3 regions of the Nocardioides sp. NPDC057767 genome follow, and region 2 is predicted to be linked to each of the others. Evidence: predicted binding sites of a transcription regulator. Region 2 holds the regulator's gene; each other region holds the start of a gene.
What was found. Region 2 encodes LexA, which represses DNA repair genes until DNA is damaged. Its sites were predicted from a motif close to TCGAACANNTGTTCGA; they were not measured.
Positions count from the first base shown of each region.

Region 1: ACFVDI_RS10615 (alpha-ketoglutarate-dependent dioxygenase AlkB) is a predicted target of LexA. The motif match lies at 1,501-1,516, and genes of this name have one in related genera.
Region 3: ACFVDI_RS18795 (SAV_6107 family HEPN domain-containing protein) is a predicted target of LexA. The motif match lies at 4,381-4,396, and genes of this name have one in related genera.

Region 1 covers NZ_JBHVKJ010000016.1:60,631-70,362, reverse strand. The annotation lists gene ACFVDI_RS10630 (DUF4031 domain-containing protein) at 1-245, opposite strand, end outside; gene ACFVDI_RS10625 (hypothetical protein) at 318-665, shown strand; gene ACFVDI_RS10620 (GntR family transcriptional regulator) at 676-1,410, opposite strand; gene ACFVDI_RS10615 (alpha-ketoglutarate-dependent dioxygenase AlkB) at 1,537-2,148, shown strand; gene ACFVDI_RS10610 (MoxR family ATPase) at 2,221-3,234, shown strand; gene ACFVDI_RS10605 (DUF58 domain-containing protein) at 3,249-4,136, shown strand; gene ACFVDI_RS10600 (hypothetical protein) at 4,123-4,626, shown strand; gene ACFVDI_RS10595 (VWA domain-containing protein) at 4,617-5,699, shown strand; gene ACFVDI_RS10590 (VWA domain-containing protein) at 5,696-6,598, shown strand; gene ACFVDI_RS10585 (hypothetical protein) at 6,595-7,329, shown strand; gene ACFVDI_RS10580 (hypothetical protein) at 7,980-8,375, opposite strand; gene ACFVDI_RS10575 (hypothetical protein) at 8,760-9,305, opposite strand.
Region 2 covers NZ_JBHVKJ010000010.1:21,208-30,939, reverse strand. The annotation lists gene ACFVDI_RS07290 (PIG-L deacetylase family protein) at 1-232, shown strand, start outside; gene ACFVDI_RS07285 (HIT domain-containing protein) at 249-605, opposite strand; gene ACFVDI_RS07280 (vitamin B12-dependent ribonucleotide reductase) at 687-3,617, opposite strand; gene nrdR (transcriptional regulator NrdR) at 3,800-4,300, opposite strand; gene ACFVDI_RS07270 (hypothetical protein) at 4,699-5,580, shown strand; gene ACFVDI_RS07265 (LysM peptidoglycan-binding domain-containing protein) at 5,725-6,102, opposite strand; gene lexA (transcriptional repressor LexA) at 6,283-7,050, shown strand; gene ACFVDI_RS07255 (alkaline phosphatase D family protein) at 7,148-8,833, shown strand; gene ACFVDI_RS07250 (MXAN_6640 family putative metalloprotease) at 8,973-9,732, shown strand, end outside.
Region 3 covers NZ_JBHVKJ010000036.1:41,860-51,591, forward strand. The annotation lists gene ACFVDI_RS18775 (transglutaminaseTgpA domain-containing protein) at 1-1,316, shown strand, start outside; gene ACFVDI_RS18780 (DUF3040 domain-containing protein) at 1,320-1,691, opposite strand; gene dinB (DNA polymerase IV) at 1,837-3,039, opposite strand; gene ACFVDI_RS18790 (methyltransferase domain-containing protein) at 3,085-3,810, opposite strand; gene ACFVDI_RS18795 (SAV_6107 family HEPN domain-containing protein) at 3,848-4,288, opposite strand; gene ACFVDI_RS18800 (hypothetical protein) at 4,480-5,073, opposite strand; gene ACFVDI_RS18805 (DUF4126 domain-containing protein) at 5,218-5,853, shown strand; gene ACFVDI_RS18810 (phytoene desaturase family protein) at 5,850-7,175, shown strand; gene metF (methylenetetrahydrofolate reductase [NAD(P)H]) at 7,182-8,072, opposite strand; gene ACFVDI_RS18820 (polyprenyl synthetase family protein) at 8,107-9,192, shown strand; gene ACFVDI_RS18825 (anti-sigma factor domain-containing protein) at 9,203-9,732, opposite strand, start outside.

The sequences.
Region 1 (9,732 bases), on a different contig from region 2:
CGGCGGCGCAGGCCGGCTGCGAGGAGTGCTGAGACCAGCGCTCGGGAGGTGACCTCGACCGCACCGGCGGCGACCATGTCGTCGTACGCCTCGGCCGGCACGTCGTAGTGGTCCCGGTCGAACCCACGGGCCGGGATCCCCATCCGGCTCGCGAAGGCGTGCAGCTCCTCGTAGGAGGTGTCACTGGCCAGGTGCGACCACATCCGGCCACGGCTCGGCACGTTCGGCGGATCGATCAGAATCACAAGGAGGATTGTCTGTGATCGTTCAGGATTCGCCCAGGCGGCTCCTTGACCGGTGGGCGAGAATGGTCGGTGATGAACACGACAGTGCTGTTCGAGGCTCGGGCGAGGGTGCTCCATGACCTCGATGCGCGCGGACTCGCCGGCGCGGCCGCCGTGTCGGCCCTCGAGGACGCGATGACCGAGCGCGGCTGGTGGGTGGAGCAGTGGCCGGAGGGCAAGGCGTACGTCGCCGGCCTGGTCGCCCAGGACGTGCAGGACGTGCTCTTCGACGAGAGCTCCGAGCGCTGGCCGGTGTGCACCATCTGTCCGCCCGAGGCGCCCGTGCACTCGCTCCACATCACCCCCGACCTGGGCGGGCCGGACCCGATCTGGGTCTGCGAGGAGAGCGGCGACGTGGTCGCACCGCTCGGCGACCTCTGAGCCGCAGGCGTCAGGACGGGCCGAGCTGCAGGTGCAGCGCGTAGCGGTCGGCGCGATAGACCGAGCGGCAGACCTCGACGTAGCGGTCTCCTGCGACCGACTTCCGCTGCCTGCGGAGCACGGGTACGCCGACCGAGAGACCGAGCAGCGTGGCCTCCTCGATGTTGGCCACATCGGCCCGGAACGTGTCGTCGACCCACGACGGGCGCATGTGCCGGCGAGCCAGCTCGGCGTAGAGGCTGGTCGGCGTGGTGCGCTCGAGCATCCCGGGCACGATCGTCTCGTCGAGATAGACGTCCTCGATACAGATCGGCACCCCGTCGCCCCGCCGCAGACGCCGCCAGTGGACGACGGCCGCGCCTTCCTTGATCGCCAGCGCACGCGCGATGGTGGGTCCGGCCTTCTCCCTGCCCAGCAGCAGCGTCTCCGAGGACGCCTGCATCCCCCGGCGAGCCATCTCCTCGCTGAACCCGAGCACCGGGCTCTGCGCCCGAGGAGGCCGGGCCACGAACGTCCCCCGGCCCGGGATCCGGACCAGCAGACCGTCGGCGACGAGCGCGTCGAGCGCCTGCCGCACGGTCGCCCTGGCGACGCTGAACTTCTGAACCAGCTCGCGCTCCGAGGGCGCGGAGGCACCCGGGCTCTCCCCGATGACCAGCTCCCGGACGTACTCCCGGATCTGGACGTGCTTGAGCGAACGCTCACCGTCGACCGACCGGACCATGAGCAGAGCGTAGGTGTACACATGGCGTACGGTCCCGGGTTTGGTCAAGTTGTGACATTGCAATGAGATGAGGCAGATCAGGTGCAACGAAACCCGAATACAGGATTTCGCTAGAACACATGTTCGATCCCGAGGTATGCTGCCAGGGTGGACTTCCAGGGAACGCTCTTCGCCCCCACCGACGACGAGACCACCGAGACGACCTACGAGCGGATCCATCTGGACCGCGGAGCCTGGGTGGACGTCGCCCGCGGCTGGCTGCCCGATCCCGACGACGTCTTCGCGGCGCTGGTCCACGACGTCCCGTGGCACGAGGAGCGCCGGCAGATGTACGACCGCGTCGTCGACGTGCCCCGGCTCCTGCACACCTATCTGCAGGGCGACCCACTCCCCCACCCGCGGCTCGCCGAGGCTCGCGGCCGCCTCACCGCCCACTACCTGCCCGAGCTCGGCGAGCCGTTCGTGACCGCGGGCTGCTGCTACTACCGCAACGGCAACGACTCGGTCGCCTGGCACGGCGACAGGATCGGCCGCGGCCGCAGCAACGACACGATGGTCGCGATCGTCTCCGTCGGCGACCCGCGCCGCCTGGCGCTGCGACCCCAGGGCGGCGGCAAGGGCATGAGCATCGAGATGGGCCACGGCGACCTGGTCGTCATGGGCGGCTCCTGCCAACGCACCTGGGAGCACGCCATCCCCAAGGTCTCCTCCGCCGGCCCGCGGATCTCGGTCCAGTTCCGGCCCCGCAACGTCTTCTGAGGTGGGCCCCAGATGCGTTCCGTACGCTGGTAGGAAAGGATGGGACCGACAGCCGACGCCTCTGGAGCCGCCTTGACCACCACCGCACCAACCCTCGCCCCGCCATCCGCTGAGGAGATCGCCCGGGCGAAGGAGATCGTCGGGCGGATCAGCACCGCCTTCAGCAGCCGTGTGGTCGGCCAGGAACGCCTCAGGACGGCGCTGCTGATCGCGCTTCTCTCCGAGGGACACGTCCTGCTGGAGAGCGTGCCGGGGCTGGCCAAGACACTTGCCGCGAGCACGCTGAGCCAGACGGTCAAGGCGCAGTTCTCCCGGATCCAGTGCACCCCCGACCTGCTGCCGAGCGACATCATCGGCACCCAGGTCTACGACCAGCGCAACCACGAGTTCGAGACCCAGCTCGGACCGGTCCACGCCAACTTCGTGCTGCTGGACGAGATCAACCGAAGCTCCGCCAAGACCCAGAGCGCCATGCTCGAGGCGATGCAGGAGCGCCAGACGAGCATCGCCGGCCACGTCCACCCGCTGCCGCGCCCCTTCATGGTGCTCGCCACGCAGAACCCGATCGAGGAGGAGGGCACCTACGTCCTCCCCCACGCGCAGATGGACCGGTTCCTGCTCAAGGAGATCGTCAACTACCCCAGCGACGGCGAGGAGCTCATCGTCCTGGAGCGCATCGAGGCGGGCACGCTCGGTCCCGACCACGAGGAGACCCGTCCGGTCGCCGACCCCGACGACGTGATCTGGCTCCAGGAGCTGACCAAGCGCGTCTACGTCGACCCGGCGATCAAGCGCTACATCGTCGCCCTCGTCCAGGCCACCCGCAACGCCCGCCAGCTCCTCGGGCCGGAGACCGGCTCCTACGTCGAGATCGGCGCGTCCCCGCGTGCCTCGATCGCGTTCCTGCAGGCCTCCCGCGCGGCCGCGCTGCTGCTCGGCCGTTCCTACGTCACCCCCGAGGACGTGCGCGAGCTGCGCCACAGCATCCTGCGCCACCGGCTCCACCTCAGCTTCGAGGCACTGGCCGAGAAGGTCCAGCCGGAGATGCTCGTCGACGCACTGGTCCGCGCTGTTCCCAGCCCCTGATCTCCCCTGAGCACATGGCGACGTACCTCCCCCGGATCCGCACGCGGCTGATGATCCATGCCCACCGCAAGGTAGTGGGCCTGCTCGACGGGGAGTACGCCAGCCTCCAGACCGGCCGAAGCATGGACTTCCACGACCTTCGGGAGTACGTCCCCGGCGACGACGTGAAGGACATCGACTGGAAGGCGACGGCCCGCTCCCGGAGCCTGCTGGTCAAGCGGTTCACCGCCGAGCGCCAGCATCTGGTGCTGCTGGCCATCTCCACGGGCCGGAGCATGGCGGCGCAGGCGACCGGCACCACGACCAAGCGTGACCTGGCGATCTTCACCGCCGGCCTGGTCGGCTGGCTGGGCGTGCGCCACGGCGACAAGGTCGCGGTCGCCTACGGCGACTCGGAGACCCAGAAGCTCACCAAGCCCGCCGACACCGAGGTCGCGCTCGAGCGGGCGCTGGGACAGGCCCACGACGCCACCACCCCCGACGCCGCGGAGGCGGACGTCGTCGCCGTCCTGCGCCACATCGCCACCAACGTACGCCGCCGGGCGATCCTGCTCGTCGTCACCGACGAGCACTCGGTCAGCGACGAGATGGCCGCGATCCTGCGCCGCCTCACCGTCCAGCACGAGGTGCTGGTCGCGGGTATCGACGACCTCGACCCCACCACCGCGGTGGCCGGCGGCGCACCGACCGTCGACGTCGACACCGTCGCCGCCCTGCCGGGATGGCTCAGTGGCGACGCGCTCCTCCAGGCCCAGTACGCCGAGCTGGCCGCCGCCGAGGAGCACAGCCTGCGCAGCACCCTGGACCGCCTCGGCATCGCCTACCAGCGGGTCCGCGACGACACCACCGCGATCGGCGCCGTCTTCCATCTCCTGGAGAGGCACCGTCATGCGCGCAGGTAGCGTCCCCGAGGAGTTCCAGCAGCCGCTGGCCCACTCGGGCTGGTGGCTGGTGCTCGCGCTCGCGCTGCTCGCCGGGGTGGCGCTCTACTACCTCGCGGTCATCCTGCTGACCCGCAAGCGCCGCCCGGTCGTCGAGGTCCAGACGCCGTGGGTCCCCGAGCCGCGCGACCTGCGCGCCGAGCATTTGGCCGAGATCGACCGGATCGAGCGGGCGGTGCACCGCGGCGACGTACCTGCGCGGGTCGGCCACCAGCACCTGAGCCGCACCGTGCGCGACTACGTCGCCGAGGTCAGCCAGATCCCGGCCGACAAGATGGTCCTCGCCGATCTGAAGGCGACCGTACGCAGCGACCCCCGCACCCGCCCCCTGGCGATGGCCGTCGAGGTGATGTACCCACCCGCCTTCGCCTCCGAGGAGGAGGGCCAGGCGGCCGAGCGCTTCCCCGAGGCGCTGGGCAGGGCCCGGCAGGTGGTGACGACATGGACCTGAGATGGCCCGTCCTCGGCGTGATCATGCTGGTCGTCACGGTCATCGCCGTCGCCGCGATCGTCGTGCTCGCCGCCCGGGTGCATCGCCGCCCGGCCGACGCCGTGCTCGTCGCCCACACCGAGCGCCTCAAGCGGCTCCCCCGGTTCCGGGAGCTCGCCACCCAGCAGCGCTGGCTGTCCTGGTGGCAGACCGCGGGGATCGCGCTCGCGGTGATCGGCTGCATCTGGCTGATCGCCCGCCCGCAGACCACCGACATCACCCAGAACCGCTACTCCACCCGCGACATCGTGCTCTGCCTGGACGCCTCGACCTCGATGTTCGACGAGGACACCCAGGTCACCCAGGCCTACTCCCAGCTCGTCGCCGGCCTCGACGGCGAGCGGGTCAGCCTGGTCCTGTGGAGCGACGCCGCGGTCACCGTCTTCCCCCTCACCGACGACTACGGCTGGGTGCAGGACGAGCTGGCGCGCGCCGGCCGGGCCTTCGCCCTCGGCGACCAGGAGTACGTCGCCGGCACCTACCTCGGCAAGGAGCGCGCCTCCCTGATCAGCGACGGGATCGTCTCCTGCGTCAAGCGCTTCGACCTGTCCAACCCCGAGCGCGGCCGCGCAGTCATCGTCGCCTCCGACAACGACCCGCAGGGCGGTCCGCCGGTCTACTCGCTGCCCGAGGCCACCGAGTTCGCCAAGGAGCGCGACGTCCAGCTCTACGGCATCGGCTCCGCCGACCTCAGCTTCCAGGAGGACAAGCGCGCCACCTTCGACAAGGCGATGACCGACACCGGCGGCACCTTCTCGCTGCTCGGTGACGACGGCTCGATCGAATCCATCCTGGCCGGCATCGACCGGCTCTCGGCCGACGAGGTCGTCGAGCCGCCGAAATACCAGATCCGCGATGCTCCCGGCTGGCCGATCGCGACGATCGTCCTCGGGGTCCTCATGCTCATCGCCGGGTGGGTCTACGCGCTGGCGCGCTCCGGGCGGCTGTCCTCGCGTCCCCGCCCGGCTCCGCCGGCGGCCCCGTGGCCCCAGCAGACCCAGCAGACCCGGCCACCGAGCGAGGTGGGCCGATGAGTGCTCTGGGATGGCAGATCCTCACGCTCGTACGCCGCGTGCTGATCGTCCTGCTCACCGTCGTCGTCCTGGTGCGGCCGAGCTGGGGCGCGGCACCGGCGGAGATGCGTACGGCCGATCTCGATGTCCTCGTCGTGGTCGACCGGACCCGGTCGATGGTCGCCGAGGACGGGCCCGGCGGCGAGGCCCGGATGACGCAGCTCAAGAAGGACCTCAAGGCGCTCTCGGCGGCGCTGCCGTCGGTGCGGTTCGGGGCGATCACCTTCGGTGGCGAGGTCGTGCGCACCGAGATGCCGTTCACCTACGACACCACGGCCTTCAACGCCTGGGTCGACGGTCTCTACGCCGAGCGGGCCTTCGACGGGTCCGGCTCGATGGTCGACGCCCCACGTGACGAGGTCATCGCGGCGCTCGAGCGTGACCAGGAGCGCTTCCCGGAGCGGCGCCGGATCGTGGTGTTCGCCTCCGACGGGGAGAACACCCGCGAGGGCGTCGACCAGCAGTCGTTCAGCGAGATCGACGACCTCTCCGCCGGCGGCGTGGTGCTCGGCTACGGCACCGAGGAGGGTGGCCGGATGCCGTGGGACGACGAACGCCCCCAGGACGGCTACCTCAAGGACGGCGAGGGCCAGGACGCCCGCTCCCGGATCGACCTGGCCAACCTGCGCGACATCGCAGGTCAGATGGGTCTTCAGACGCTTCACCGCACGACGAAGGAGACCAAGGAGATCGCCACCGAGGCCTCCACCTGGGACTCCGAGATGCTGACCGAGAAGACCTCCGCCGGCGGCGAGGTGTCCCGCGCCTGGATCTTCGGCTTCCCCCTGCTGGCACTCTTGCTCTGGGAACTGTGGGGCCACCGCCGTCGCGGGCACGAGGCCGAGGAGGTGCTGTCGTGACACTCACCGAGACACCCGTCGAGGCCACCGAGCCGCAGCCCCCCGTACGCACCGCCCGCGAGCAGGTGCGACGCGCTCTCCTGCTGGCCGGGATCGTGCCGGTGGTGATCGGGCTGGCCTTCCTGACGAAGGTGATCCTGATGGGCCACCACGACCGGGCCGGCCGAGATGCCTGGGACCTACGCGACGCCGCGACCGCGATGGAGCACTACTCGGCCAACCGCGACCTCAACATCCTGCAGCCGTGGATCGCCCACTTCGACGCCGGCAACGCCGCCTTCCTGCTCGGCGAGAACGCCCGCGCGATCGCCTACTACGGCGAGGCCCTGGAGCGGGTGCCCGAGGACCACGAGTGCACCGTACGCATCAACATGTCGCTGACCCAGGAGGCGATCGGCGACCGCGCCCGCGACGCCGGCGACCAGCAGGGCGCGAAGGCTGCCTACGAGGAGGCGCTCGCCACGCTGAAGGAGGGCGACTGCCCCACCGACGCCGGCCAGGGCCCCGAGCAGTCCCAGCAGGGTGAGTCCGTCGAGGAGCGCCTCCAGGAGAAGCTGACCCCGAAGACGCCGATCAGGCCTGACCAGCAGGACGACCCGCCGGACCCGCCGCAGGACCAGAGCAAGAAGGAGGACAAGCTCGACAAGCGCAACGGCGACGGCGAGAGCTACCGCCGCGACGACGCCGACCTCGACGACTACGGCGGGTTCAGCGACGAGCCGCAGTGGTGAGGCGTTGCCAGGCGCTAGGGCTGGTGGCGACTTTCCGCAGGGAAAGCCCGCCTTCCACAGATCGCAACGCGCAGACGCGCATTGCTCTTCATTTCATCGATCAGCCAGACGGGGGTTCGCCGAAGCGTTGGCCAGTAGAACTCCTTGATCCCCCACGCACCACTCCCGACAAATGTGACGAGAAGCAGCAAAGCTAACCCTCGTGCGACATCTTCTGTCGGGCTCAACCATCTATCCGCTGCCAGGATGGTCGCCATCCAGGTGAATCCGATCGAGGCAGGCAAGCAAGCGTAGGACGCCCGAAGCGACAACTCATTCGTCGGCCGCGTACCGGTCAAGGAGTGCGTGAGTCCGCCTATCCGGAACGACAGATGCGCGATCCACCCGCATCCAGCCATCACTGCCGCCATAGCCACCACCGTGATTGAGGCCGGCTGGGCCGCACCGCTATGTGTCGACACCGTAGCTACCGACATCGCTTGCACAATCAACGTCATCGCCCCTCCCCCGCCACCGGCTCTGCTGGACGATCGGGAGCGACGTCGCTCGGTCAGCGGCCGGGGTTCGATCTCGATCATCGCAACATCACCTGACGAACTTTGGGTCGAAAGCCGTTCCCAGCCGTGTAACGCCGTTGACCACGGCCCAAACTACGTGTACCCCAACCTCGTCGACACCTCGAGCGAGAAGGTGCGCAGCGCGTCAACGTCCACGTCGGGAATCGTGTGGTCCATCGCATCCATCCGCCGCAAGAAGGCCTCGGGAAGGTCCACGCCGTGGTGGCGCACGTAGTGCGCTAGGTCGTGGCGCCAAACCCAGAGCCCATCGGTCAGCAAAGAAGGACCTCCCCGAACCGACAGGTCCGGCACCAAGGGGTCGGGCGTGCTCTCCACGACATCCAGAATCGGATATCCCGACTCCAAGTAGGTAAGCACCTCCGCCCTTGAATAGGTCACGTCGCCACCGACTGCGTCAGCGAGCCGTCGGCCGTAGATGTCACTCGGGCCGTCTGGGTCGAGCTCTCGAAAGAAGCCAACGAACTCCATCAGCTCACCCCCACGATCGGCAGGAACGTGCGCCAGTAGCCGCCGTCCGCGATAACGGGAGATCGCCCCGGCCCGAGCATCGGGTTGTTCCGACCTTGTTCGTCGGCGCTCTCACGATGACACCCATCTCGTTAGCGATCTGCTGACCGATCCCGGACGCGCCCGAGTGACAGACCATCAGTCGGATACAACACCCCGAGTAGTTCGGGTTGGAGCGAATAGCATCTATGATCTGCCCACCGTTCACGTTCCCCTCGGCTAGGTCGAGGAACCCGTCCCTCGTCCCGTGAGCAAGAACGTCATGGAGTCCATTGTTGGCGACGTTCTTCGCATTTCGGGCCGAGATCGCGTCATCTCCTATCCGCGTAAAGATTGATCCATGGGTCACGCTACTGCTAGAAGGGATGCCTCCATCCATCCCATCTTTGCGGCCTTCGACGCGCCGCTGGCGAGAGTCTTGGTTCCCTTAGCGGCAAGTCCTCCGCCACCACCGACGAACGCAGTGGCTACGTCGAAGGTGATCCCGCCGGCGACGTAGGCGTTGGTCGTGGTGTCAACATCCAACTTCTCGTTGACCGTCTCCCTGGCATAGTCGTCGAGGCCGAACGCGTTCACCAGACCCGAGAACGGGGTCAGCTCTGCGAGCCCGATCGCTGAGTTCGCCGCGCCACCGAGGGCATCTCCACCATCCCCTGAAGAGACCATGCCTTCGACGACAGGGTCGACCTTGCGCTCGGGATCTGGGTTGCAGGCCGCGAGACCCCAGGTGCCGCATCCGGGTGCATTCGTCGGTGCGGGCGCGCTCCCACCGCTACCGGTGTCGGTGATGGTCATATGCCCGTCGAGCTGGATCCCACCGATCGGGTTGCCGCCAGTGACCGCATATCGGTTGGTGTTCCACGGGTCGGTGCCCAGCGCGAGGTCCTTCAACGCGCCTTGGTAGAAGTCGCGGGTGAGGTACCGGTTGAGGGTCTGTCAGGAAATCTGTGTAATTGGCTCCCTCCCGACGACCTCAACCTCGTCACGACGACGCGGCTGAAGATCCTCGCCGGAGGCAACGAGCACCCAGCAACGACGAAGGGCGTTCGATCAGTTCTCTCCCAGCCAGGGAACGGAGGACGTCGGGTCTCGACGACCTGCTGCTCGACCAGCTTCACCCGGGTGGCCTCGGGCTCACGGGCACGGCGTTGCTCGTAGGCGGCCTTGCGATAGGCCTGCGAACAGTAGACCCGCGGACGGCCCGTCGACGCCGCCCCGCGGGCATCGGGCCGTCGCAGTGCTGACAGCGTGGCAGTGCCACCGACGCCGGCCGGCGAACCGTGTCACAGCCTTGCCTTGCTGCTCTGCCACAACGTCC
Region 2 (9,732 bases):
CTCGGCCCTCACCGTCACCGGCCCACCCGACACCGAAGCGCGGCGCAGGAGTGCCCTTGATGCGTACGTCCCAGGCCTAGGCTCTTCATCGGCGACGGACATCGACACCGAACTCACTGGCACGGGCGACTCGGTCCTGCTCCGCTTCGTCCTGGACACCGCCGGCTGGACCCGGGATCACTTCCTCCCCTTGCAACTTCCCCGACCAGGGAGTCCCGATGTCACCCAGTGACACCACGACTCCCACATCACCCCTGGTCACGACACCCACCGCTGTGGATGTGCACGTGCAGGTGCTTGGAGTCCTGGTAGGCACCCAGGTTCGTCAGCACCGCCGCGGCGCCGTGCTCGCGCTCCACGTCCCGGGCAACTGCCTGGACGACACCGAGGAGCTCACGCACGTCGGCCTCGTCCTCGGCACTCACAGTCGTGAGTGATCCGAGGTGGCGTTTCGGCACCACCACGACGTGCACGGCCCAGAACGGTCGCGTGTGGTGGAACGCCAGCACCCTTGCGCTGTCGTGCACCACATGAAGGCGGTCGGGACGAGGAATGGCGACATCGCAGTAGAAGTCGGTCCCGTCGTACCCGGCATCGGCGCTCACCCCAGCAACCCTAGAGCCAACAAGTGAGTCCGGTCCCGCACCCAGGAGTGGATGCGGGACCGGACTCAGTCACTCAACGAATCAGCTGCAACCAGAGGTCGAGCCGCAGCCCTCGCAGACGTAGCAGGAGCCGGCGGGGCGCATCTTGGTGCCGCAGGTGAAGCAGAGCGGGCTGTCGATGGCCATGCCGCTGATCGACTCGAGCAGCTCGGCGGTGGTGTGGGCGGCCGCCTTGGGGGCCTCCTGCGCAGCCGCCTCGGCAGGAGCCTCCTCCTTGACGTCGGCCTCGACGACCTCGGTCTTCGCCTCCACCTTGCGCTCCGGAGCCGGCTTCTGGACGAGCTCGGCGGCGGTGGTGCCGTTGCCGAGCTGCTCGTAGGAGCCGGTCTCGAGGTAGCGCTGACGCTCGTCGGCGGAGTAGATGCCGAGAGCCGAGCGGTCCTCGAAGGACATGTAGTCCAGCGCCAGCCGGCGGAAGACGTAGTCCATGAGCGACTGTGCCATGCGTACGTCCGGGTCGTCGGTCAGACCGGCGGGCTCGAACTTCAGGTTGGTGAACTTGGAGACGTAGGTCTCCAGGGGCACGCCGTACTGGAGGCCGACCGAGACGGCGATCGAGAAGGCGTCCATGACGCCGGCCAGGGTCGAGCCCTGCTTGCCTAGCTTGAGGAAGACCTCGCCGAGCTCGCCGTCGGCGTGCGCGCCGGAGGTCATGTAGCCCTCGGCGCCACCGACCGTGAAGGAGGTGGTGCGCGAGACGCGGGACTTCGGCAGGCGCTTGCGGGTCGGCGCGTAGACGATCTTCTCGATGATCTTCTCGACGACCTCGGGCTCGACCTCGGCCTCAGCCGCAACCTCGGCAGCAGCCGTGGAGAGACCCTGGTCCTTCTTGGCGTTCTCCGACTTGCCGTCGGCCAGCGGCTGGCCGACCTTGCAGTTGTCGCGGTAGATCGCGGTGGCCTTCAGACCCAGCTTCCACGACTCCATGTAGACCTGCTCGATGTCCTCGACGGTCGCCGACTCGGGCAGGTTGACGGTCTTGGAGATCGCGCCGGAGAGGAACGGCTGGGTAGCCGCCATCATGCGTACGTGGCCCATCGGCTGCAGCGCACGCTTGCCCATCGCGGTGTCGAAGACCTCGTAGTGCTCCTGGCGCAGGCCGGGGGCGTCGACGACGTGGCCGTGCTCGGCGATGTAGGCGACGATCGCCTCGATCTGCTCGGCCTGGTAGCCCAGCTTGGTCAGCGCCCGCGGGATCACCTGGTTGACGATCTGCATCGAGCCGCCGCCGACGAGCTTCTTGAACTTGACCAGCGAGAAGTCCGGCTCGATGCCGGTGGTGTCGCAGTCCATCATGAAGCCGATGGTGCCGGTCGGCGCGAGCAGCGAGGCCTGGGCGTTGCGGAAGCCGTTGACCTTGCCGATCTCGACGACGTCGGACCACACCCGGGTCGCCGCGTCGATGATGTTGCGGTCGACCGGGTTGATCGAGCGGACCGCGTCGTTGGCGGCCTGGTGCTTGCGCATGACCCGCTGGTGGGCCTCGGCGTTGCGGGCGTAGCCGGCGTACGGACCGACGACGCCGGCCAGCTCGGCCGAACGCTTGTAGCCGGCACCGGTCATCAGCGAGGTGATGGCGGCAGCCATGGTCCGGCCGCCCTCGGAGTCGTAGCCGAGACCCATCGCCATCAGCAGGGCGCCGAGGTTGGCGTAGCCGATGCCGAGCTGGCGGTAGTCGCGGGTGGTCTCGCCGATCGCCTCGGTCGGGAAGTCGGCGAAGCAGATGGAGATGTCCATCGCGGTGAAGACGACCTCACAGGCCTGCTGGAAGCGGACCGCGTCGAAGGTGTCGTCGTCCTTGAGGAACTTCAGCAGGTTGAGCGACGCCAGGTTGCAGGAGGAGTTGTCCAGCGACATGTACTCCGAGCACGGGTTGGAGCCGGTGATCCGGCCCGTCTCCGGGTTGGTGTGCCAGTCGTTGATGGTGTCGTCGTACTGCAGACCCGGGTCGGCACACTCCCACGCGGCGACCGAGATCTTGCGGAACAGCTCGCGGGCGTCGATCTCCTCGATGACCTCACCGGTCGTACGCGCCCGGAGGCCGAACTTCTTGCCCTCCTCGACCGCGCGCATGAACTCGTCGGAGACGCGCACCGAGTTGTTGGCGTTCTGGTACTGCACGGACGAGATGTCCTTGCCGCCCAGGTCCATGTCGAAGCCGGCGTCGCGCAGCGCGCGGATCTTGTCCTCCTCGCGCGCCTTGGTCTCGACGAACTCCTCGATGTCGGGGTGGTCGACGTCGAGGACGACCATCTTCGCGGCGCGACGGGTGGCGCCACCGGACTTGATGGTGCCCGCGGACGCGTCGGCGCCGCGCATGAAGGAGACCGGGCCGGAGGCGGTGCCGCCGGAGGACTTCAGCAGCTCCTTGGAGGAGCGGATGCGGGAGAGGTTGAGACCGGCACCGGAGCCGCCCTTGAAGATCAGGCCCTCCTCCTTGTACCAGTTCAGGATCGAGTCCATGGAGTCGTCGACCGAGAGGATGAAACAGGCCGAGACCTGCTGGGGGGACTCGGTGCCGACGTTGAACCAGACCGGCGAGTTGAACGCGAAGTGCTGGTTGACCAGCAGCCAGGTGAGCTCGCGACCGAAGAGGTCGGCGTCGGCCTCGGAGGCGAAGTAGCCGTTCTCCTTGCCGGAGGCGACGTAGGTGTTCACGACCCGGTCGATCAGCTGCTTCAGGCTCTGCTCACGCTTGTCGGTGCCGAGGGCACCGCGGAAGTACTTGGTCGTCACGATCGTCGAGGCGTTGATCGACCAGAAGTCGGGGAACTCGACCCCGGTCTGCTCGAAGACGGTCTCACCCGTCTTCCAGTTCTTCTGGACGACGTCGCGTCGCTCCCAGGTGATCTCGTCGTAGGGGTGGACGCCCTCGGTGCTGAAGATCCGCTCGATCTTCAGCCCGGCGCCCGCCTTCGACGATGCCTGTGCCTCTGATGCCGTGTCTGTCATTTCGTTCCCCCTGTTGTCATCGATCGCTGTGCCGTACTGCTGGTCGGTGCTGATGGTGGAGTCTCCTGTGCGCCCGTTCGGGCTTCGTGCGTCGTGCTGTTGTCTTGCTGGATGGCCCGGACAGGTCGCTTCCCCACGGCCTGCCCGGGCCGGTCTGTGTGCCATCTCCCATGGCCGTGGGATCAGTCGGTGCCCACCGGGGCCTCGACCGGATGTTCTGCCTCGAAGTCCTGGACTTCCCGTTCCGTACGCAGCATCTGGATCTCGCGCTCGAAGTCGTCGGCCGAGCCGAAGGCCCGGTAGACGCTCGCGAAGCGCAGGTAGGCCACCTCGTCGAGCTCGCGCAGCGGCGCGAGGATCGCCAGCCCCACCTCGTGGCTGGGCACCTCAGCCAACCCCTGGCTCCGCAGCGCCTGCTCGACCTCCTGGCCGAGGCAGGCGAGCTGGTCCTCGGTGACCGGGCGGCCCTTGCACGCCTTGCGTACGCCGTGCACCGCCTTGTCGCGGCTGAACGGCTCCGCCGCGCCGGAGCGCTTGGCCACCATCAGCTGCATCTGCTCGACGGTCGTGAACCGCTTCCCACATTCCTGGCAGACCCGACGACGCCGGATCTGGCCGCCGTCCTCGGCCACGCGGGAGTCGAGAACCTTGGTGTCGCTGTGTCGGCAGAACGGACAGTGCACGGTCGAGCCCCTCTCGTGAAGCCTTGTGGATCCAGGCCGTCTCAGCGGCGGCCCGAGCCTGTGGAACCTGTGGAATTGAGCGTGAGTCCCTGTGGAACAACACCCCCGTCGCTGTGGGTCATCCACCTGTTCATGTGAACTAGATGTGGATAACTACAGCGGTGTAACTACTAGATGTAGTGGTAACCGTACGCCCGCCCCCCAGTCGATGCAAGCGAGCGCCGCGTTTCCCCGTGCGCCCGGCGTGTCGTCGGTCAAACACCGAAAGATTCCGGTTCAGCGGCGACGCGCTGGCCCAGATGGGTAAGAATGACCCCGTGACAAACATCTCCGGAGGAAATCGCGTCGGGTCGCGGAGAGGCACGCGCCCCAGAAGCGGTCCCCGGCCACCGTTCATCTTGCCTGCGATCGCGACGCTGGCATTCCTCGTCATCTGGGGAGTGCTGGTGTGGGTCGCCGTCGGTTTCGGGGCCGACGCACGAGGAGGCGATTCCGGCGCCTGGGTGAAGCTCGCCGTCGCGGCCGTCGTCGCAGTCGCCTGTCTCTTCCTGACCTTCACCTTCGCCGGGAAGGCCTGGCGGGCCCTCACCGGCTCCCCCACCCCACCGCCCGCCGACGACTACACCGGAAGCCACTCCAACGCCTACGTCGAGGAGCAGGACTACCCGGAGCAGCCATACGGCGACCAGACGACCTACATGGAGCAGGACTACTACGGCACCGGCTCCTACGGCTACGAGGACACCGGCTCCTACGGCCGGCACAGCTCCGACACCGGGAGCCAGGCTCCCTACGGTGACACCGGCAGCCGCTCGGCCTACACCGACACGGGCTCCCAGTCGCCCTACGGCTACACGAGCAGCTCCTCGGACTTCGGCAACACCGGGAGCCGGTCGGCCTACAGCACGCCGAGCTACCAGCCGCCGACGCCGCCGAGCACCCCGCCCTACTACACGAGCCCGCCGACCCCGGCCTCCACGCCGACCAGCTCCCCGGCGTACGGCTCGCAGGGCTACGGCACCGACAGCTACCCCACCCAGCAGGCCGGCTCCTCGCAGTATCAGTCCGGCGCCTACCAGGCTCCGGCCAGCTACGGCCAGACCGGCTCGAGGGCTCGACTGACCCAGGATCCGGCAGCGACGCAGGCGATGCCCACCCAACGACAGCCCCAGGAACCGCCCGCCGCTCAGCCGGACGACGAGTGGCCGCCGCGTCACAGCACCCGCAACAAGCAGTGGCCGCCGCCCGAGCCGGACACGCCCTACCGCGGGCGTCACTGACGACGACCGCCAGGACAGCGAGAGTGCTGCAGACGCTTCCCATCGTCTGCAGCACTCTCACATTTCCCCGGTTGCCGGCTGCCAGGGTGCCCGCCGCGCGGGCTGACTCCCTCGAAGGAGCAGCCGGACATCTGTGGGCGCCCGCTACGGCGCGGTCGGAACGATCAGGGTCTGCCCGGACACGAGCATCGAGGACTCGAGACCGTTGAGCTCCTTGATCCTCTGCTCCATCTCCCGAATCGAAGCGCCGGTCCCGGCGACGGCTTCCGCGGAGATGTCCCAGAGCGTGTCGCCATCGCCGACGACCATCGTGTGAGCGGCGGGGGCGGGGCTTTTGTCGGCATCACCGTCCACCGCGAAGGCCACCCGCGCCCCGACGAAAGCGATCGCGAAGAGCACGACGAGCGCGAAGGCGAACACGACGATCCGCCCACGACGGGTGAGCCGCACCGTCGAGCGACGCACCTCCGGCACGGGCCGGGGCGGCTCGGCTACGGGCAGCACATAGACGGTTGCACTCATCACGGCCTCCAGTTCACAAGTCTCTCGATCACGTGTTCGATCGAGCACATGTTCGAAGGTAGATCACGTGTTCGAACAACGCAAGTAGCGACGTCAGGAATTTTTGAACGCCGACACGCACTTCGAACGAGATCGAACAGATGTTTGATGTCGTGGTGCCAGAGGGACTAATGTGATGACATGACCACGCAGAAGACAGGCACCGGATCAGGCGGTTCGAAGAAGAGCCGCGTCCGCGAGCTGCCCGACGGGCCGCCGGACGCGACCGGGCTCACGCCGCGTCAGCAGCGCATCCTCGCTCACCTGCGCGACAGCATCGAGCAGCGCGGCTACCCGCCCAGCATGCGCGAGATCGGTGCCGCCGTCGGGCTGACCAGCACCAGCAGCGTCGCCCACCAGCTGCGCGCGCTGGAGCAGCGTGGTCTGATCCGCAAGGACCCGAAGCGACCCCGTGCCCTCGAGGTCTTCCTCCCCGAGGTGATGGCCCACCGCAAGGCCATGGCCGGCGAGGAGACCGAGCCGGCGCTCACCGCCGAGGCCGTCGTCAACCCCAACCCCGACGCCACCATGGTTCCCCTGGTCGGTCGGATCGCGGCCGGTGGCCCGATCCTGGCCGAGGAGACCTCGAGCCAGCAGAGCATCGAGGACGTCTTCCCGCTGCCCAAGCAGCTGGTCGGCAACGGCGACCTCTTCCTGCTCTCGGTCTCCGGTGACTCGATGGTCGACGCCGCGATCTGCGACGGCGACTTCGTGGTCGTGCGCCAGCAGCCCACCGCGGAGAACGGCGAGATCGTGGCCGCGCTGATCGACGGCGAGGCGACGGTCAAGACGCTCTCCCGCAAGGACGGCAAGGTGTGGCTGCTGCCGCACAACGCGGCGTACGAGCCGATCGACGGCACCCACGCGACGATCCTCGGCAAGGTGACGGCGGTCCTGCGCAGCCTCTGAGTCCTGTCTCACACCTCCCGCGACCAGTCCGGGAACTCTGCGTGAAATCCAGCCGCCGGCCCATGACAGGGCCGGCGGCTGCGTCGTTCCATACAGCGTGACTCAGAGCAGCACGACCCAGACGCAGATCGACCGCCGCACCCTCATCGCCGCCGGCCTGGCCACCGCCGCAGGAGTGGGAGTCGTGGCACTGCCGACACCCGCCGAGGCAGCCGGCACCACGCTCAACCACTTCCAGCACGGCGTCGCCTCCGGCGACCCGCTCCCGGACCGCGTGGTCATCTGGACCCGGGTCACGCCCACCGCGGAGGCGACCCCGGGGTCCGGACGGGGCGAGGAGATCCTGGTCCACTGGGAGGTCTCGCCGACCGCGGACTTCAGCCGCCTCACCGCCAAGGGCACCCAGCTCACCGGCCCGGACCGCGACCACACCGTGAAGCTCGACGTCACCGGCCTGTCCCCGGAGAGCTGGTACTTCTACCGCTTCACCTACAACGGCCAGACCAGCCGCGTCGGCCGCACACGCACCGCTCCGGCTGCGGACGCGGCCCCGGACAACGTACGTTTCGGGGTGGTCTCCTGCTCCAACCTGCAGGCCGGCTGGTTCGCCGCCTACCGCCATCTGGCCGCGCGCGACGACCTGCACGCGATCCTCCACCTGGGCGACTATCTCTACGAGTACGGCCCCGGCGAGTACGGCTACGGCATGGCCAACGAGGACATCCGCCCGCACGAGCCGGCCCACGAGATGCACACCCTGGCCGACTACCGGGTCCGGCACGCCCAGTACAAGCGCGACGCCGACCTCGCCGACGCGCACGCACACCTGCCCTGGATCGTCACCTGGGACGACCACGAGTCCGCCAACGACGCCTGGCTGCTGGGTGCGGAGAACAACGAGCCCGGCGAGTACGACTGGATCGACCGCAAGACCAACGCCAACCAGGCCTACGACGAGTGGATGCCGCTACGTGTCGACGGCACTGCCGTCGTCGAGACCGGCGGGCACCTCCACGACCGCATCTACCGGCGGCTGAGGTTCGGCACCCTCCTCGAGCTGAGCATGCTCGACCTGCGCTCCTACCGCTCCGAGCAGGTCGCCCGCACCGACCTGGCCGGCGTCGACGACCCCGACCGTACGATCACCGGCGACGAGCAGCTGGAGTGGCTCAAGGAGGGCCTGCTCACCGACGCCCGGTGGAAGATCGTCGGCAACCCGGTCATGATCGCGCCGGTCACCTTCGCGGCCCTCCCGAAGAGCCTGGTCAGCCCGGTCAACGACGTCACCGGGCTGCTGCCCGACAACGGCATCGCCTACAACGTCGACCAGTGGGACGGCTACACCGCCGACCGCACCGAGCTCTTCGAGCACATCCGCGACAACGCGATCACCGACACGGTGTTCGTCACCGGCGACATCCACTCGGCGTGGGCCTGCGACCTGCCGTACGACTCCGCCGTCTACCCGCTCGGCAGGACCGCCGGCGTCGAGTTCGTCGCCACCTCGGTGACCTCGAACAACCTCAAGGACATCCTCGGCGCACCGCGCCGCACGGTGAGCGTGACGGTCGAGAACATCATCAGGACCGCCAACCGCCATGTGCGCTACCTCAACTTCGACGACCACGGCTTCTCGGTCCTCGACGTGACCCGCAACCGGGCCCAGATGGACTGGTACGTCATCGGCGAGCGCAAGGACTCCAGGACCACGGCCACCTGGGCCAGGTCGTACGCCACCGCGAGCGGGAGCAACCGGCTCCATCACGTCACCGAGCCGGTCTAGGCGTTTCACCGATGTGGCCGAGTCGCGTGCCCTTAGACTGCCCTGGTCTACCTTCCCGAACGTCTGGTATCTCATGCGAAACATTGCCCGCCGGATCAACCGCAAACAACGCTCCCTCGTCTTGATCGCAGGGATGGTAGTGGCCACCTTCGCCGCCACCATGCCCGCAACCGGATCGACCCCGGCGAGCTCGGTGCGGACCGGCGGCGACACCAGCGCCGCACAGCCGGTGACAGAGGAGGAGGCCCGGGAGGCTCTCGCCGAGGCCAAGAAGGTCAAGCGCAACCAGTCGGTCCGTGGCGCCCGCCAGGTCGTGCCAGGTCGGCACGTCGCCGGCCGGCCCGACGCGACCATCGCCCTGACCAACCTCTGGAACGCCAAGGACGCCCTGGACGGCTCCAACCAGAAGGCCGCGCGTGAGCTGCTCGCCCGCCCGCGCACCGCGACCGAGACGTGCAGCGACGTCGTCTGCGTCCACTACACGCCGGGCAAGGGTGGCGACAGCGCCTCGGTGGCGTACGCGACCCAGGTCCGTGACGTGGTCACGAAGGTCCACAACATCTATGTGCAGGCGGGCTACCGCAAGCCTGCCGCCGACAAGACGGTCACCCCCGGCAAGGTCGACATCTACCTGGAGAACCTCTACGACGAGGGCTACTACGGCTACTGCGCCCCCGAGACGAAGGTCTCCAAGACCGCCGCGACGGCCTACTGCGTCCTGGACAACGACTACGCCACCAGTGAGTACGGCACGGCCAACACGCCCACCGAGAACCTCCGGGTCACCGCCGCCCACGAGTACTTCCACGCGGTCCAGTTCGCCTACGACGCCGGCGAGGACCGCTGGATGATGGAGTCCACGGCGACCTGGGTCGAGGACGAGGTCTACGACAGCATCA
Region 3 (9,732 bases), on a different contig from region 2:
TGTCCGACGAGACGTTGCTGGGCGAGCCCACGACCTACCAGCTGCGGGCCAGCGACAAGTTCGAGTCGACCTGGCTCCCGGTCTTCACCCATCCCCTCGAGATCACCGCCAGGGGTCCGTGGCGCTACGACGAGGACACCCTCGACTTCATGTCCACCGAGGGCCGCGACCACACCGTCGCCGGCGAGAGCTGGCGGATGACCGCCGCTCCGGTCGAGCCGTCCCAGCAGCGTCTGCTGGCGGCGGGCGAGCCCGGAATCGGGGCGCCGCCGGGGATGACCGACCTGCCGCTGCTCCCCGACGAGATCGAGGAGATCGCCCTGGAGCGGACCGCAGGTCAGGACCGGCCCTTCGCCAAGGCCGTCGCCCTGCAGAACTGGTTCCGCCACAGCGGCGAGTTCGTCTACAGCCTGGAGCGCGACGTCGGCACCGACAGTGCGGCGCTGCTGGAGTTCCTGACGACCAACAAGGTCGGCTACTGCCAGCAGTACGCGACGGCAATGGCCGTGCTCGCCCGCGAGATCGGCATCCCGGCCCGGGTCTCGGTCGGCTTCCTGAACGGGGACCAGGACGAGGACGGCGTCTGGCAGTTCCGTGGCCGCGATCTGCACGCCTGGCCCGAGCTGTGGTTCGAGGACATCGGCTGGGTCCGCTTCGAGCCCACACCGGCAGCCGCCGACACCCGAGAGCCCGGCTACACGACCGGGGCGCTGGGCAATGCCCGCAACGAGCCGGAGGCGCCCGCACCCAGCGCCGGCACCAGCGTGGCACCGGTGCCCAACCGGCCGCAGCGCGAAGAGCCCGACCTTCCGGAGGTCGCCGACACCGGCGCCGAGGAGTCCAACACCGGCGCCGTCTGGACAGGACTCGGCATCGTCGCGCTCGTCGGAGTGGTCGCGCTCGCGGCACCGGCGGTCGTCCGGCGCCGGCGGCGGACCACGCGGCTCGCGGGCGATGCGGAGGCCGGCTGGACCGAGCTCGGCGACACCGCGATCGACCTGGGCCTGCCCTGGACCGGGACCCGCTCACCGCGGGAGGAGGCCACCGGCCTGGCTCCTCACCTGCAGAGCCGCGAGCCGATGCTCGCGCTGCAGCGCATCGTGGCCGCCGTCGAGCGCAACCGCTATGCGGAGCATCGCGACAACTCGGCGGTCGGCGAGGACGTACGCCTGGTCTCGGCCGCGCTCAGGGAACAGGCCGACCGGCGGGCCCGGAGACGGGCACGGCTGTGGCCGGCATCGGTCTTCAGGCGCCCGGCGACGCCAGCCACCGACGGACCGGCCGCGCGGTCCGAGCGGGAGCTGATCTCGTCCTGACCTCTACAGGTCGTTGTCGCCGCGGCGGCGCTGCTTCCAGCGCTCGCTGGCGCGGTCGAGGAACGAGCTGCGCGGGGTGTGGTTCCCGTCGTCCTCCTCGACCGTGGCGGCGCCGCGCAGAGCGGTGAGCAGCACGGAGGTCGAGGCCAGCATCACCAGGAAGCCGACCACACCGACGACCCACATCCGTGAGATCACACCGGTCATCAACAACGCGACTCCAGCGGCGAGCACGATGCCCGCGATGACCGCGTGTCGACGTTGGGCACGGCGCAAGGCCGTGCCTCGGAGGGCGGAGGCGAACTTCGGGTCCTCCGCCGAGAGCGCGCGCTCCATCTGCTCGAGCAGGCGAAGCTCCTCTTCCGAGAGTGGCACCGTACCTCCCATGTCCTGTTGGGGCATCTACAAGTCTAGGCACGCCACCCTGAAGGCGGTAGTCAGCCCGGAAAATTCTTGCCCCGTCACGTTCTGCCACATGGCACAACCACGACCGATTGTGTCAAGCGAATGGGCATCTGCGTCAACCCCGGCCGTGATCGAGCAGGCTCGCCCGGCGCACGAGGCCGGACCCGAAGCGTTCGGCGACCTGATCGGCGGCGCGGTCGGCCTCGGACCAGCCTCGCTCGCGCTCTCCGAGCACGAGCTGTCGGTCGGTGCCCTCTCGGGTGACCAGGTGCTCCACCCGGACCCCGACCAGGCGCAGAGCCCGGCCGCGGAGGTCGAGCTCGTCGTAGAGCCGGACCGCCGTGGCGTGCACCTCCTGGGTGACGTCGGTGGGGTCGGGCAGCGTGCGGGAGCGCGAGATGGTCTTGAAGTCGGTGAACCGGACCGTCAGCACGATCGTGCGACCGACAGTGCCGGCCCTCCTCATCCTCCGGGTGACGCGGGCCGAGAGGCGCAGCAGCTCACGCACGATGTCCTCGCGGGCGCTCAGGTCGTGGCCGAAGGTCTCCTGGGCGCCGGTGGACCGGTCGGGCAGGTCGGGACCCAGCCGCCCGGTGAGCTCGCGCCGGTCGGTGCCGGTGGCGAGCCGGTGCAGGTGGCCACCGAGGCGGGGGCCGAGGATCTGGTGGAGCGTCGGCACCGGGGTGCGGGCGATGTCGCCCACCGTCTCGAAGCCGAGCCGCCGCAGCCTGGTCCGGGTGCTCGGGCCGACCCCGTAGAGCTCACCGACGTCGAGCGGGTGGAGGAAGCCGGGGATCTCCTCCGGCCGGACGACCACGACGCCGTCGGGCTTCGCCTTGCGGCTGCCGACCTTGGCCACGCTCGGGGTGGGCGCCACGCCGACCGAGCAGGTGATGCTCAGCTCCTCGAAGATCTGGCGGCGGATCCGGTGGGCGATCGACTCGGGGCTCCCGAAGAGCCTGGTCGCTCCACGCACGTCGAGGAATGCCTCGTCGACGCTGACCACCTCCACCAGCGGGGTGGCGCGGCGGAAGATCTCGCGGACCTGGTGGGAGACCTCGGCGACCTCACCGAAGTCGAGACGGACCGAGACGAGCTGAGGGCACAGCCGTCTGGCCATCGAGCCCGGCATCGCGGCCCGCACGCCGTAGGCCCGGGCCGGATAGTTGGCGCAGGTCACCACGCCTCTCGCATGTCCGCCCACCACCGGCTGGTCCCAGAGGTCGGGCTGGTGCCTGATCGCCACCGAGACGAAGAAGGCGTCCATGTCGACATGGAGGATCGGGGTGGCCTCCGGAGCGCCAGCGGAGGAGGTCACCCCGATCCTCCGCGTCGGCGCCCGTGGGCGAAGCGAAGCGAGCCGTCAGCGAAGCGAAGCGAGCAGATGCAGCTGCGAAGCCAACGGCAGGTAGTCGGCGCGAGTAGAAGCGCGCTGCTCGAGCTCGACAAGCGCGGAGGTAGCCGCTGGCTCGACGTCGAGCAGCGACCCCGGAACGTGATCGACGAAGACACGTACGCCACGGACGTCCGCGACCTCGAACCCCGCCGCGTCCAGCAGCCCGGTGACCTCGTCGAGAGCGAACCGGCGACCGGAGCGGCCCTGCGGCGCGGTGTCGTCGAGCAGCTCGGCGGCCTGGGCGAAGTGGCCGGCCAGGGCGCGGGAGAGGACGGCGGCGGTGCGCTGGGCGACCAGCAGGCTGAGGGTGCCACCGGGGCGGAGCACCTCGCGGATCCCCGCCAGTGCCGCCGCGGGGTCGGGGACGACCTCGAGGACGCCGTGGCACAGCACCAGGTCGGCACCGCCAGGGTCGGCGACGTCGGAGAGGGCGGCCAGGTCACCCTGGCGCGCGTCGACGGAGACGCCGGCCTCGCGGGCACGCCGGTCGAGGGCTGCCAGCGCGTCCGGGCTCGGGTCGACGACGGTGACCCGGTGACCGAGCCCGGCGATGCGTACGGCTGAGGTGCCGGTGCCGCCGCCGATGTCGAGGACGTCGAGCGAGCCGGAGCCCAGGACCGGGTCGAGCGCGTCCCAGACGGCGACGGTCCGGGCGCCTGCCCGACGACTGGTTGATGCGGAGCCAGCTGCCATGGGGCCAAGCGTAGGCCCTGATCCCACCTCACCTGAATCAGCCCACGAGGCGGTCGTGACGGAGACGGGTGACGTGGGAGGTGTGGGCCATCAGCCCGAGGGACTCCTCGACGACAGCGAGGAAACGGTCGGCGTCACGCACCTGCTCGTCGGCCTCCTCGGCGGTGACCGCCCGGATCGAGCCGGCCTCCGCGGCGGCGCGCTTGGCGGCACCCGCGGCGAAGTATTCGGCCCACTCCGAGAGCTCGGGCGCGACCTTCTTGAGTCGGACCCAGGCGTTCCACGGACGACGGCGGCCAGCGCGGCTCGCGGCCTCGACCGGATCGGTGCGGGCGGCGATCAGCGCCGCTGCGGCCTGCAGGGCGGCGACATGGGCCATCGCGTACCTGCTCGGCACGTCGTCGGCCACGATGGCCTCCGAGAGAGACTCGGTGGCGCGGAAGAGGTAGCTGTGAGTCGTCGCCGGCAGCAGATGCATCGGGTCGTCCTTCTCGCTCAAGGTCGACCCCGCAGTGGACGGCTCCGGCGGGCGTCGGGGGTCGAGGACGACGCCCGCCAGAGCCTGGTTGTTCGAACATTTGTTCGAACACGGGATCAAACTACACCCCGCCACCGACAGTCACAAGACGTATCGGTGACGGGGCGTGTCGAGGTGGTCCCGGCGGTCGCTCAGTCGTCGTCGACGGCGCCGCGGATCCGGTGCGGCGGGTGGATGTAACGGGTGTTCGCCGGCAGCCACATGACCGCCAGCAGCCCGGCCGCGATGACGATCGCGATCCAGGTGAGGACGCTGATGATCACCGGCGGGCCGGTCAGGATGCCGCCGATGCTGGCGACCGCGGAGATGAACACCAGGAACGTGATCGTGATCCGGGCCCACTCGAAGCCGTTGCGGAGGAAGACCGCGAGCACCCCCATCATGATGGCCATCACGCCGAACAGCGTGATGGCGGGGGCGATGAAGGCCGGCGCGCTGACCCGGTTGTCGGTCGGCGGGTTGATCAGGGCGTCGAGGCCCTCGGTCTCGAGGATGCGCTTGGCCGAGGGGTTGCCCTCCGCCCAGGCGCGCACGAGGTCGTCGGAGCGCAGCACCATCACCACGACCACGACCGCGCTGAAGGCGATCAGGCCGATGATCAGCCGGATCGCCCACGTCATCTCGCGAGGCACGGGCTCGGCGGCGAGCGCTGCCACCTCGAAAGCGACCTCCGGGCCCTCGCTCACGACCACACCTTCGTTCTCGTCGGGTGTCGTCATGGTCATCCGGTCTCCTTGCGACGTGGGGGTTCAGTCTCCGTTGATCAGCCCATTCTGCCGTACCGGGTCCAACGTAGGTAAATACGCGCTCGCGTGCTCTTGGTCTCGGGCCGGGGCCGGGTTGTCGGTGGCGTAGGCCAAGATGTCCTCATGGAATCTCTAGCGCTGACCTTCTCCAGTGGGTGGGCCAGTGGCATCAACGCCTACCTGGTCGTGCTGGTGCTCGGCGTCGCGCAGCGTACGACGGGGGCCGAGGCGATCCCGGACGTGCTCGGCACGTGGCCGGTGCTGGCCGCCGCGGGGCTGATGTACGCGATCGAGTTCGTCGCCGACAAGGTGCCCTACATCGACTCCACCTGGGATTCGATCTCCACGGTGATCCGACCCACCATCGGCGCGGTGATCGGCGTCCTGCTCGCCGGTGAGGCCGACTCTCTCAACGAGGCCGTCGGCGGCGTCGTGGGCGGCACGACCGCGCTGATGTCCCACCTGGTCAAGGCCAGCGAGCGGCTGGCGGTCAACACCTCGCCCGAGCCGGTCTCCAACTCGGTGGTCAGCGTCGTCGAGGACGGCCTCGTCCTGGGCGTGGTCTGGTTCGCGACCGAGCACCCGCTGGCCGCGGCCGGCGTCGCCGCGGTCCTCCTGGTGGCCGGGCTGGTGCTGGTCTACCTCATCATCCGGGCCGTTCGCGGCGGCTGGCGCAAGCTGACCCGGCGCGGGCGGCGGGGCGCGCCACCACCTGACGGGTCCTCCGGCGGCGACACCCTGCCCTACCCGGTCCAGTGACGCGCGTCGTCGTCCTCGGGGGCGGGTACGCCGGGATGGCCAGCGCCGCCAGGCTGGCCAAGCTCGGCCACTCGGTGACCCTCCTGGAGGCGTCCGGCCAGCTCGGCGGCGCCCTGGTGCCGGTGCGCGAGGAGGGGTTCACCTGGGACGCCTCGGCGACCTCGACGCTGCTGCCCGCGGTGATGCGCGACCTGTTCCGCAAGTCCGGACGGCCCGCGGAGCGTGAGCTCGAGCTGGTCCCGATGGACGTCGTCCGCGAGCACCGGTTCCCCGACAAGACCTCGGTCGCGGTGCCGGGCGGCACCCGCGGAGCCCAGCTGGCGGCCTTCGACGAGCTCAAGCCGGGCATGGGACGGCTGTGGACCGACTACGTCGCCCGGTTCAGCGAGGACTGGGAGGTGCTGCGCCAGCACTACTTCGAGGTGCCCTGGGAGCCCTCGGCGCTGCCGTCGGCGGTCGCGGAAAGGTTCCGGTCCCGCGAGACCCTCCACAAGCGGCTGCGCAAGACGTTCAAGGACGAGCGCCTGCGGCTGGTCGCGGCGCACCCGTTCGTCGCCGCGGGACAGGAGCTGCGTGACGTACCTGCCTGGGCGGGGTTGACCGCCTACCTCGAGCAGCGGTTCGGCGCCTGGCGCGTCGAGGGCGGGATGGGCGTGGTCGCCGAGGTGCTCAGCTCCCGGATGGCCACCCGCCGGGTCTCGGTGCAGACCGCGACCCGGGTGGAGGACATCGTCGTACGCGACGGCCGGGCGGTCGCCGTGAGCACCGCCGCCGGCGAGATCGACCTCGGCGCGGACGGAGCGGTCGTGGTCGCCTTCGACCCGCGCTCGCTGCCGGCCCTGCGGCCACTGGTGGAGCGCACCCTGCCGGCGATCCCACCGATGACGTTCCACCTCGGGCTCACCTCGCTGCCCGAGCACCTCACCGACCTGCCCGACGAGCTGGTGCTCCACGGCGAGCCCACCCTGGTCGTACGCACCCGCGGGCTCGCCCCCGAAGGACAGCACGCCTGGACGATCCACTCCCACGGCAAGCTGATGGAGGACGTCCTGCTGGCGCTGGCACGCCACAAGATCGACGTCCGTGAGCACGTCGTGCACCGCGTCGACCTGGGCGCCGCTGAGCTCGTACGCCGCTGGCGCGGGTCTCCGCTGGGCGTGAAGTGGGCGGGGCGCGGCACGGTGTTCCAGCGCCTCGGGCCGCGCACCCCGATCCCGAACGTCTACGCGGCCGGCGCCCACGCCACTCCGGGCGCCGGGTTGCCGTTCGCCGGGCTGTCGGCCGCGCTGGTCGCGCAGTCGATCGGCCCTGCCGAGAAGTGAGTGCGCCTAGACCGTGACGTTGAGCTTGGCGAAGATCTCCAGCGTCGCCTTGGACCGGTTGAGCGTGTAGAAGTGCAGGCCGGGGGCGCCTCCGTCGAGGAGCTCCTGGCACAGCTCGGCGGCGACCGCGATCCCCTCGGCACGAATGTCGGCGGGGTCCGGACCGGCCGCGGTGATGCGCTCGACGATCTCCTCGGGCACCTCGGCCCCGATGAGCTCGCTCTGGCGGCGGATGGCGGCGAGGTTCAGGATCGGCATGATCCCCGGCAGGATCGGGATGCCCACGCCGCGGGCACGGACCCGGTCGACCAGGCCGAAGTAGTCCGCGGCCCGGAAGAACATCTGGGTGACCGCGAACTCTGCTCCGGCCTTCGCCTTGGCGACCAGCACGTCGGCGTCGGCCTCGATCGACTCGGCACCCGGGTGACCCTCCGGGAAGGCGGCGACGCCGATGCGGAAGTCACCGCGCTCCCGGGCCAGCCTCACCACGTCGATCGCGTAGTCGAGACCGCCCGGGGTCGGGGTCCACTCCGCTCGCGGACCCTCCGCGGGGTCGCCGCGCAGCGCCATCACGTGCTCGACCCCCTTCGCCGCATAGGCGTCCAGGATCCCGGCGACCTCCTCGCGGGTGTGACCGACGCAGGTCAGGTGGGCGACCGGCAGCAGCTCGGTCTCCGCGGCGATCCGGCCGGTGATGGCGACGGTCTTGTCACGGGTCGAGCCGCCGGCGCCGTAGGTGACGCTCACGAACGTCGGCCGGTAGGGCTCCAGGGCGCGCACGGCGTTCCACAGCTGCTCCTCGCCGGCCTCGTCCTTCGGCGGGAAGAACTCGAAGGAGAACGAGCGCTCCCCCTGGTTGATCAGCTCCGCCAAGGAGCGCCCACGTCCAGTCACCATCGGGCCATCGTAATGAGTGCCCTAGGCTCGGAGAGTGAATGAAACGTGGGACGCCGATGAATTCCGCAGTCGCGTCCAGGGGGCGCTGGACACCTTTCTCGAGACCCAGACCGAGCGGCTGATCCCGCTCGGCGACGAGGTCGAACCGCTGCTGCGCCGGGCCCGCGAGTCGATGTCCGGAGGCAAGCGGCTGAGGGCCGCGTTCTGCTACTGGGGCTTCCACGCGGTCCGCCCCTCCCCCACGCCCGCCGAGGAGGAGTCGCTCGTGCGGGCGGCCGCCGCGCTCGAGCTCCTCCAGGCTTCGGCGCTCGTCCACGACGACGTCATCGACGACTCCGACACCCGTCGCGGCGCACCGGCCGCGCACCGCGCGTTCGAGGCCGACCACGCCGCCGCGGGTTGGCCGGGCCGGTCCCGCGCCTACGGTGACGCCGCTGCGGTGCTCCTCGGAGACCTGCTGCTGACCTGGGCCGATGAGCTGCTGCGTACCTCTGGGTTCGGGGGTGCCGAGACCGCCGCCGCGCTGTCGGTCTTCGATCACACCCGCAGCGAGGTCATCGCCGGGCAGTTCCTCGACATCACCGTGCAGGCGCGCGGTGCCGCCGACGTCCAGGCCGCGATGAAGGTGGTGCGCTACAAGGCGGCCAAGTACTCGGTCGAGCGTCCCCTCCACGTCGGCGCCGCCCTGGCCGGAGCCTCGCGCGAGCAGATCGAGGCGCTGTCCGCCTACGGTCTTCCCGTCGGTGAGGCCTTCCAGCTCCGCGACGACCTCCTCGGCGTCTTCGGCGATCCCTCGGTCACCGGCAAGCCCGCCGGCGACGACCTGGTCGAGGGCAAGCGCACCGTCCTGGTCGCTCTCGCCCTGACGGGCTCACCGGCCGCCGACGCCGACCTCCTCGACCGTTCCCTGGGCCAGCAGCTCACCGACGATCAGGTCGCGGCGCTGCGTACGATCATCACCACCTCCGGCGCCGAGCAGCAGGTCGAGAAGACCATCACCGAGCTCGCCGACCAGGGCCTCACCGCCCTGGACGAGGCCCGGTCCGCCGGCACCCTGGACGCGGGCGCCGCAGGCACCCTGCGCGCGCTCGCCACCGCCGCCACCCAGCGCACCGTCTGAGGACGAGGCGTCAGAGGCGCTCGGCGGGCATCTCGAAGAGGACCTTCTCGGACGGCTCCTCGGAGCCGCCCTCGGGTTCCATGGTGACCATCAGGTCGCCGTCCTCGACCGGTACGGCGACGGACATCTCCTCGTCGAGGACGCCGGCGGACTCCATGCCGGCGTCGGTGTGCCACCAGACCTGGTAGGTCATCCCCGCCGGACGCGTGAGGTGGGCGGTGTCCACGGCGACCATGTGCATCTCGTGGGACATCGCGACCATGAGCTCGCCGTCGGAGGTCTCCTCCTTGTGCATCCTGGCGTCCGGGGCCGAGATCACCTGGGCCGCGGTCATCGGTGGCGGGTCGTCCTCGCCCACGACGACTCCGACCGTCACCCCGACTCCGACGACCACCGCAGCCGCTGCGGCGATGATGCCCATGAGCCGGCGCCGGCGGGGGCTGCCCGCGGCGACGACGGGTCGCAGCTGCGGCGTCTCCGATGCCGTACGCAGCACCCGCTCGCGCAGCGCCACCGGCGGCGTCGCGGCGACCTCCGCGG